DNA from 3 places in the Salinicola sp. CPA57 genome. Region 3 is predicted to be linked to each of the others. Evidence: predicted binding sites of a transcription regulator. Region 3 holds the regulator's gene; each other region holds the start of a gene.

Region 1 (3,274 bases), 280 kb from region 3:
CTTTATCTCGTGGGTAGGGTTGCGCGGAGCGGTCCCCATCGTGCTGGCGATTTTCCCGGTCATCAGTGGCGTCGAAAACGCCTCTCTCTATTTCAACGTGGCATTTTTCGTCGTGCTGATCTCGCTTCTGCTACAGGGGTCGACGCTGGCGAGAGTCGCCCGCTGGATGCGTGTGGTGCTGCCGGAAACCACGACGCCCGATCGCCGGGGACAGCTGGGCGTGCTGCCGGAAAACGATTACGAGATGTTCGTCTACAAGGTCGAGAATGAATCTCTCGACGACGTGCCGATTCGCCTGCTTCGACTGCCATCGGGCACGCTGATCTCGGCGATCTTTCGCCAGCACGCGATGCTGCACCCCAAGGGGAGCACCCGCCTGCGCCTGCGCGACGTGATCTGCCTGATCGGGCGAACAGGGGATTTGCCGTCCCTCAATCGATTGTTCAACGGCGAGGCGAAACTGAAGCGAGAGCGTGCCTTCTTCGGCACGTTCACTCTCGATGGCGAGGCCCTGATGCAAGAGGTGGCCAACGCCTACGGTCTGACCCTGAGCCCTGGCGAGCAGGAAATGACATTGGGAGAATTCGTGGCACTACGCGTCGGCGGCCATCCCGTTGTCGGGGATGACGTCGACTGGCACGGTTTTCACTGGGTCGTCAGCGAAATGGAAGGGAATCGCGTGACCCGAGTGGGGCTGCGTCTCTACCACTGAAATAGTCAGTGAAGCCAGTGATGGGCTGTATGGCTGGCAATGGATTGCCGCTATTCGACCTCGGCCTCGTCGGTCGGCTTGTCCAGGCGCTTGCCGGTCTCGCGAGAGGTCATGCTGTTCATGCTGTCGGCGCGTTGCTGAGCCTGAGTCGCGTCTTCGAAATGCCCCAGGCTGCCCCCGGTGTCTCCATCATAAACTTCATAGCAAACCTGTTCAGGGTTGCCGGGTTTATGAGTCTTTCTGATCTCGACGAACGGTTCTGCCATGATGGAATCCTCCAGTAAAGACATCGATCTTCAGGTTAGTTGGGCTTTCGCTGTCGTGCAGCGGGTCTTCAGGCTGGTGCGCAGGCGCGACGATGCCATGAGTGATCAGTCCGGATCCAGATCCCACTGCAAGCCGAATTGAAGACCATTGATCGCATCGTCGAGAAACCCGTCGTTACGATCGTTGCGGCTATCATCCGCCTGCTGCATGGCGGTCTGCTTCTGCGGATCGGGCCAGCCCAGACGTGCCATGCACAGCTGATACTCCGGCTCGCCGGCGATCTGGTGCGACTGCCGCTCGCAAGTATTGCTATCCCGCAGAAAGTTCGTGGCAGTCAGCCGCGGTGTCGCCGACACACAGCCAGCCAATAGAAGAAAAGAGATGAAAAGGATTAACGCGCGGTGCATTGGCAACATCACTGGAGACTCGTTGCAGGGTAGCACCGTTCAGTCCTGCATCCTCACCGTCGATCAAAAAAAGCGAACATCGACCGTATCCGGTCGACGCCAAAGCCTTACATAGCCGCTCTTACTTCGTCTGGATCACGAGGCGAGACCCGACGTCGGCGAGCACCAGTTGAGCAGGATGTCGTGGCGGGTGATATGAATCACGCGGACTCCCTCGCTGTCATCGAACTGCTCGACGAGGTTTTCCCAGACACTGACGGGTTCGAGCTCTCGTCGGCTGATCGTCACCTGATGACGATGATTGGCCTGCGCCTTCGCGATTAGCTTTTCCACTCGGCGTGTGAGTCGGGCTTCGGGCGTAGGGAAAGGAATGACCATCGAACACTCCGCGATAACTGTTTATTCATACAGTATCGATCATGACAGAGACGAAAACAATCACGACGACGAAAATGAAAGAGGGCACGGCGGCGCGTTTCGCCAGACCCACTTGCCCAGATGACAGCGACCGGTACCGACCAGAACAATCCTAGGCCATGTCTGAAAAGTACTGTGCTTGCCCATACGGCCTTAAAAATCGGCTGGTGCGCCAGCCCGGTCCGTCTTCGCCGATTTCTGCCTTAGCTACGCGCCCCGGTCTTGCCTTCGCTCGTCGACTTTTCAGACAAAGCCTAGTGGGGATGACTCTCCATATAAGACTGAATGGCGGATATCGTGGTCTGCATGTCGTTGCAGAAAGACTGGGACGGCTTGAAATCGGCACCGCTGGCCAGTTTCTTCATCTCCCCGTCATGATCGGAGACCTGACCGTTTTCACGCAACCCCCTCGCCATGCTCGTCAGTGCCTGCTGGGTCTGCTGCGGGTCGTCGCTGCTGGAGATGTAGGAATCGATCTGCTGCGTTTGCTTGCTGACCTGCTTCATCAGGCTGTCCGAAGAGCACTCGAAATCGTCTGCGGCCGCGTGGGTTGAAGCGACGAGGATGCCAAGAACTCCGCCGGTAAATATTTTTGTCATGTAATTCAATGTGGTATCCAGTATCAAGACATGTACCACACACTATGGCACTTCTGACGTGAGCTCTCTAGCATCGTGATCAAAGGATGGCTTTGGAAAAGGATGGCTTTGAAAGATGGCGGCCCCGATTTCAGTGCAGACCTGAGTTCGTTGCCATCAATCAGTCGATAATCTGAGACTGTGCCGAGACCGGCGGGCAAGAAACTGACAATCCGAAACGAAAAAAGGCCAGCTAAGTAGCTGACCTTTTTCGAAAAAGTGGCGGAGGGACAGGGATTCGAACCCTGGGTAGGCTATTAACCTACGCCGGTTTTCAAGACCGGTGCATTCAACCGCTCTGCCATCCCTCCGGCTTACGGCGTGGAATACTACCAGCTCGTCTGTGGACGTCAATAGGTTCTTTAGCTTTCAACAAGTTATTTCGCTTTGGATCGGTCGTATAACGCTTGTCAGGGGAACTTTGCAAGGGCATTCTGGTCTACGGGTGAGTTTCAATAGAACTGAGGGGGCTACAATGGAATTCCGGACTTCGCACGACGTCACAGATCGTCGATCAAGCGCGGTCAGCACCAACAAGGTGTTGCGTAACACCTATATGTTGCTGGCCATGACGCTGCTTTTCTCGGCCGTGACTGCCGGCGCCGCTGTGGCGATGGGCGTCACGCAGCTCAATATCTTCGTATTCTTCATCGGCGCCTACGGCCTGATGTTTCTGGTTCACAAGACTGCCAACTCCGGCGCAGGCATTGCAGCGATCTTTGCCTTCACCGGTTTCATGGGGTTCACGCTGGGGCCGATCATCGACCTCTACCTGTCGATTCCCAATGGCGCGCAGCTGGTGATGACCGCGCTGGGCATGACTGCGGCGACGT
Region 2 (3,274 bases), on a different contig from region 3:
GCTCACGGCAGTCTGACGCTCTATCGACCCGACTCGATGCCAATATCCAACCGCGTCTGACGGCATCGGTTTTATCACTCGCAGCGCTACGCTTGAGGCTCCATGGAAGAACGACATTCCGAGACTGTTCTGGTTACCGGTGCCAATCGGGGCATCGGCGAAGCGATCGCCAAACGTCTGGCCCGGGACGGCTACGACCTGGTGCTGCACTGCCGGCGCCCGGGCGACGATATCGACGCGGTCAAGGCTGCAGTGGAAAGCGAAGGTCGCCGAGTGCGCCTCGTTCACTTCGACGTCACCGAGAGGGACACGGTCAAGGCGGTGCTGGAGGCGGACATCGCCGCCCACGGTTGTTACTACGGCGTGATCTGCAACGCCGGCATCACCGCGGACAAGCCTTTTCCGGCCCTGGACGGCGAGGATTGGGATCGCGTCCTGCGGACCAATCTGGATGGCTTCTACAACGTTCTGCACCCACTGGTCATGCCGATGATCCAGCGCCGCAAGCCAGGACGTATCGTGGCGCTCTCCTCGATGTCCGGTTTGACGGGCAATCGCGGTCAAGTCAATTACAGCGCAGCCAAGGCCGGAATCATCGGCGCCAGCAAGGCGCTGGCCGTCGAACTCGCCAAGCGTCGGATCACGGTCAACTGCGTCGCGCCCGGCTGGATCGAGACACGCATGACCGACGAGCTACCGCGCGATGAGATTCGCAAGCTGATCCCCATGCAGCGCACCGGAACAACCGAGGACGTCGCCGGCACCGTGAGCTTTCTCTGCTCGGCGGATGCCGCCTATATCACACGACAGGTGATCGCGGTGAACGGCGGCATGTGCTGACCGCCAGTGGTAGAGAAGACGCTCAGTCCGGGGCACGGGGATCCAGCACCGGCGGCAATGCCGCCGGTCGACGGGCCGCCAGTTCGGCAACGGCGATCTCCAGCAGCACCACGGCCAGCTCGCTCAAGTTGACGTTGCGTTTGTTGGCTTCGATCGCCAATAGCCGATATGTGGAGTCGCTGAGGTGGTTTAGCACCAACCGGGCCATAGGGAAGTCCTCGAGTGCCAGTGTCAACACTGTAACGAGTTATCGACGGGCTCTCAGGTTGAAATCACTAGACCTGAGGCATGATCCCCACTAAGGCGGTGCGGCCGTCGCCTCGTGTCGTGCTGGACCCAGCCACTGCGTGGTAACCTTGCCTCTCATCGTATGACCCCGGCATCCCGATGCCCCATCTGTGCCACAAGAATCGACGGAGCTTACCGAGAAACCATGCAGGACGCGGCCTCCAGCAAGAACACTCAGCATACGCCGATGATGCTGGACACTGTCGATTTATCCAGCGCCGAAACGGCGTAAGCCGCGCCATATCTGGGCTCAGCTCTGCCCGCCTTTCTCCCTGGACAGCGCCAAAATGGCATAGTTTGGCGCTCGGTTTGCCCCATTTTTGCCCCATGGTTTCGTGCCGTTACAGGATCGGCCGCTACGGGCCAATAGCCCAGCCGATGCATACCCGGCGCCTATAGCCAAATTCTGCTATTTGCCTACCTGCCGGTGACTGCTAGATACTGTACGTGCATACAGTATTTTGGAGCACAACCACATGGCGAAGCCACGCAAGCCCTCCAGCTACGAACTCCTCGGCGAACGGATCCGGAACCAGATCGCGAGTGCGAACGCGAGGAAGCAATACCAGGTCACGCTGCACCGATTCGATGATGAGTCGGAGGCTGACTGGGAGCGAATGCTGAGCGAGTTCGAGACAGTCGATTACGTCACGGTGACGCGCGCTGCTGACGCCGAAGTGATCGTGAGCTGGAACCCGGTCGAAGCAGAGGAAGCGATGTGATCACCGTGGTCGAGCATGGCGGTGGTATCGAGGTCGAATGCGGCGCCTGCGGCACTTCGGAAAGCGCGGATACGCGTGAGGGCATCGCTGGCTTCGTGCTGAGCCGCAACGGTTCGGCGGGCGTCCACTGCTGCTGGTGTGGACGTGATGGGCGGGGACTTCTGGAGGCGGGAAAGGATGAACTACCGAGCCGCGCTTGATCGCTGGGCGCAAGCGCGACGAGACCGCGGCTGGAACGAAGGGTCGCCGCCGACGGGCATCTGGATCGAGTACCACGCCACACATGCCCAGTTCGTCTACAGCGGCCGCTGCCGGATCGACCAGCTTTCCCGCGACCACATGATGATGCTCGAGACCCACGCGCACATCCTGCTTAACACTGGGCGATCGCAGATCCGGTACCTGTTTTGGCGGCCGGCAGCAGTGGAGTCAGAGTGGGGGCCGCGGAGGATGGACCTGATCAGCGGTGATGTGCGGATGCGGGGCGATCCGGAATAGCGCACACAAGAAGCCCCAGGCCGCATGGGACGGCGCAACCATTTCTCGCGGGAAAGACACCGGCGTTGATTTGCGCTAACGGCAAAGTGACGATCGACTGCTCATTGATGGGCTTTAGTGCGAGTATTGCGCCGCGCTGTGTCAGTGAACGGCTACAGTAAATTTATCAGTTTCGCGTTAAGGTATCCACATGCTAACAATACAAGGAGGGAGCATTATGGACTCAATAGACGCAGCGCTCTACGGCGCCATATTTGCTACAGCATTTACTTCTGTCGCGGAAATAATGAAGCTTCTACTAAAGGTTTTTTCTATCAACTACCGATATTACCGGGAAGCCAAAGTAGTTATAGTAAACATGCTGATAAATATAATATTTATTAATGATATGAAAAAGAACATCCTAAACCGAACAGGGTTCTGTTGGCCGATACCCGTGAACACAGATGCACTTAAAGAAATGCATAACAACGAATCTTTTTATATATTGCACAGTAAGCGGCATTGTGGACGGGTTTTGATTGACATAGCTGAAAAATATAACCTAGAGCTTATAGCTATTAAGAAGCACATTGCCCAAACAATTCGTAATGGAGAGCCGGTACAAAATGATGATATAGACCAGCTCGACTACAGGACATGGCAGTGTCAAGAATCTCTAGCGATAGCAAACGGAGTTTTTAGAAACCATTTCAAACTCGCCGTCAAAGTTGGAAAGAACTACGAAGATGAAGCTATAAATATAGCCGACTCCGCCATAAAGGACAGAATATCTCGAGACACGCAGGAGGGTCTTAATGGGCATGCCGGATTAGGTGATGAGCTTTCACGAATTCGTACAATTTCTATTAAAAAGGGTATAGAGTTCATGAAGACAAAGGAAGAGCACAAGGAAGGCCAGTAATATCTTGTAAAATAAGTTTCGC
Region 3 (3,274 bases):
ATCCACCACAGCTTTTTGCCGTCGTTCGCCGGCGCCAAACCCTATCATCAGGCCTTCGAGCGTGGCGTCAAACTGATCGGCGCGACCTGCCACTACGTTACCGAAGAGCTCGATGCCGGGCCGATCATCGAACAGGACATCCAGCGCGTGTCGCACTGCCATACGCCACAGGATCTGGTGCGGCTGGGGCGTGACGTGGAAAAGGCGGTGCTGTCACGGGGCCTGCGCTGGCATCTGCAGGACCGCGTGCTCATTCACGGCAACAAGACGGTGGTGTTCTCGTGAGCGTGTTTGCTTGACCAGCGCCGACCGGAGCTCAGGGTAGGCGCGTGCCGGGCGCATCGAGGTCGTCGAACAACCCCAACTGGTGATGATCCGGTTCCGGCATCAGGCGAACACCCACGCCGAGCAATCTGACGGGACGTTCTCCCCGATGCCAGGCGCTCTCCAGCAGTTCGTGAAAGCGCGCGTGAATGATGCCGGTGGCTCCCGTCTCCTGGGTAGTGCTGGCGAAGTCGTTGAACCGGACTTTGACGAACTGTTTGGCGATGGCTGGATCTCCGTGCCGCGCCAGGCGATCGTGGAGTTTCTCGATCAACGGCGCCAACGCCTGATGGCAGCCGGCAAGGTGGGGGAGGTCATGGTCGTAGGTGGTTTCGACACTGACCGATTTTCGCTCGCGGGAGACGTTGACCGGCCGATCATCGATGCCGTGGGCGAGTTCGTGAAGTCTTCGGCCGAACTTGCCGAACTGATCCAGCAGCCGGTCCAGTGGCTGAATGCGCAGGTCGCGGCAACTGGCGATCCCCAGGGCGTCGAGTTTGGCCGCCGTTGCGGGGCCGACACCGTGAAGCTTTTTCACCGGCAGATCGGTGATGAATGACTCCGTCCGTTCCGGCGGAATCACGAACAGACCGTCAGGCTTGTCCCAGTCACTGGCGATCTTGGCGAGAAACTTGTTGGGCGCGGCACCTACGGAAATGACGATTCCCGTTCTCGCGAGCGCTTCCTCCTTGAGCCATCGGGCCATCCAGGTGGCGCTGCCCTGGAACCGAGACACTTGCGTGACGTCGAGATAGGCTTCGTCGAGAGACAGCGGTTCGACCAGTGGCGTCAGCTCGTGGAAGATGGTCTGGATCTGTCGCGAGACCTCTCGATACTTGTCGAAGTCGGGTGAAATCACCTTCAGCTGGGGACACAAGCGCAAGGCGCGCGCCGTGGGCATCGCCGAGTGTACGCCGAACTTGCGGGCCGGGTAGTTGCAGGTGGCGATCACACCGCGGCGATCGGCGCTTCCCCCGATCGCCAGCGGCACACCCTGCAGAGAAGGGTCGTCGCGCATCTCCACGGCCGCGTAGAAGCAGTCGCAGTCGGCGTGCAGGATCTTGCGCACGGGGTCGGACACTGACGACTCAGTGGAGGCCCGAGCCATTGCCACCGCGAATGACGCCGACTCCCAATCCTTCGATTTCCAGATGCTGAAGTTCGAGATCGACCACGATCGGCTCGAAATCGGCGTTTTCGGCGATCAACGTGACGCGGCTGCCCTCGCGCTGAAAACGCTTGACGGTGACATCGTCATCCAGTCGTGCCACGACGATCTGCCCATTGCGTATTTGCTGGGTCCGATGCACGGCGAGCAGGTCGCCATCGAAGATGCCGGCATCCTTCATCGAGAGCCCGCGTACGCGCAGGAGATAATCGGCGCTGGGGGAGAAGTAGTCGGCCGGCAGCGGGCAGTAGCGGTCGATATGTTCGGTCGCGAGAATCGGGCTGCCGGCAGCGACGCTACCGATGATCGGCAAACCGGACGACTGAGGCTCGGCGGGCTCGGATTCGTTGCCACTGGCCGGCAGGCGAATCCCGCGAGACGTTCCGGGGATCATGCGGATGACGCCTTTCCGGTCCAGCGCTCGCAGGTGTTCCTCGGCAGCGTTGGGGGAGCGAAAGCCCAGCGCTCGGGCGATCTCGGCTCGCGTTGGCGGGTAGCCGAACTCGGCCATCGTCTTGACGATGAAGTCATAGACAGTCTGCTGCCGTGCGGTGAGCGGTCTCGCCATTGGGTCTCTCCCGGGCCTGTGTCATCGATCTGATTGGTGCGAGCCTGCTTGAATCGCCAGGCGCTTTCTGACCGTCTGCCAGGTTCATGCGGGCCCGGCAAATGGTCAGGCGTGTTCATGCATACAGGCTGGAATTGTATCCAGTCATTGTCGGCGAGGGAAGTGCCTTTCGGCTCGAGTTGGCGGGGTGGTGACCCCGACCCGACGAATTGGCGGATTGTGCCTCTCGTCACGGAATGATTAGAATCATAATCGTTCTAAGTTGTTGTTCTCTGGCGCGAGGTAAGACATGGCCCATTCCGACACCGTTACTCGTATTCTCGATACGGCGGAGGTCCTTTTTGCCGAAAAGGGTTTCGCTGAAACCTCGCTGCGCAACATCACGACGCGAGCCAAGGTCAATCTGGCTGCCGTGAATTATCATTTCGGTTCCAAGAAATCGCTGATCCAGGCGGTGTTCGCCCGCTATCTCGATCCGTTCTCGCAGCGCTTGAACGCGGCACTCGATGGGCTGGAGTCGCGCTACCAGGGCAAACAGGTGCCTCTCGAGGTGCTGCTGGAGCAGCTGGCCGTCAGCGTTCTGGAGGTGCCGGGCGAACGCAACAGCCTCAAGGTTTTCATGAAATTGCTGGGCCTGGCATATGCCCAGGCGCAGGGTCATCTCCGGCGCTATATCCAGGAGCACTACGGCGAAACGTTTCGCCGGTTCGTGGCGTGGCTGCGCCTGGCAACGCCGGATCTTCCGGATGCCGAGCGTTTCTGGCGTCTGCATTTCATGCTGGGCACGGTGGTCTTCACGCTTTCGGGCCTGGACGCGTTGCGAGATATCGCCGATAGCGAGTACCAGGAGCACATGTCGGTTCGGGAGCTGATCCGGCATCTGCGGCCCGTCGTGGTAGCCGGCATGCAGGCGCCGCTGCCGGCATCGCTGGAGGGGATCGACGCGGCCGTGGAGTGAGTCGGTCCCTCTGGCGGCCGGCTGGCTCTGTCATGCAGCAGCGGTGTCGTCTAGAATCGGGCGCTCAATGGTCTCAGGTGTTTGCTATGACTCAACCTCTCGGTCCGGTCATGCTGGATGTGGAAGGGACTCATCTGCGTGATGAGGAGCGGCAGTTGATTGCTCGCGCGGAGGTCGGCGGCGTGCTGCTGTTTGCCAGAAATACGCCGGACGTTGCCACCACCCGGACGCTGATCGGGCAGATTCGTGAATGCCG

The links. Region 3 encodes LexA, which represses DNA repair genes until DNA is damaged. Its sites were predicted from a motif close to TACTGTNTANNTANACAGTA; they were not measured.
Region 1: a site for LexA is predicted at 1,780-1,799, ahead of DOM36_RS03965 (DUF1654 domain-containing protein). Genes of this name have one in related genera too.
Region 2: a site for LexA is predicted at 1,568-1,587, ahead of DOM36_RS07890 (DUF1654 domain-containing protein). Genes of this name have one in related genera too.

What each region holds. Positions count from the first base shown of each region.
Region 1 is NZ_PZJR01000003.1:361,875-365,148, forward strand. It holds gene DOM36_RS03950 (potassium/proton antiporter) at 1-712, shown strand, start outside; gene DOM36_RS03955 (hypothetical protein) at 763-978, opposite strand; gene DOM36_RS03960 (hypothetical protein) at 1,084-1,335, opposite strand; gene DOM36_RS03965 (DUF1654 domain-containing protein) at 1,522-1,764, opposite strand; gene DOM36_RS03970 (hypothetical protein) at 2,058-2,309, opposite strand; tRNA gene DOM36_RS03975 (tRNA-Ser) at 2,662-2,752, opposite strand; gene DOM36_RS03980 (Bax inhibitor-1/YccA family protein) at 2,917-3,274, shown strand, end outside.
Region 2 is NZ_PZJR01000006.1:96,695-99,968, forward strand. It holds gene DOM36_RS07875 (hypothetical protein) at 1-60, shown strand, start outside; gene fabG (3-oxoacyl-ACP reductase FabG) at 103-840, shown strand; gene DOM36_RS07885 (hypothetical protein) at 863-1,048, opposite strand; gene DOM36_RS07890 (DUF1654 domain-containing protein) at 1,605-1,850, shown strand; gene DOM36_RS07900 (hypothetical protein) at 2,028-2,348, shown strand; gene DOM36_RS07905 (hypothetical protein) at 2,566-3,252, shown strand.
Region 3 is NZ_PZJR01000003.1:645,217-648,490, reverse strand. It holds gene purU (formyltetrahydrofolate deformylase) at 1-285, shown strand, start outside; gene dinB (DNA polymerase IV) at 317-1,393, opposite strand; gene lexA (transcriptional repressor LexA) at 1,413-2,060, opposite strand; gene DOM36_RS05205 (TetR/AcrR family transcriptional regulator) at 2,350-3,018, shown strand; gene nagZ (beta-N-acetylhexosaminidase) at 3,105-3,274, shown strand, end outside.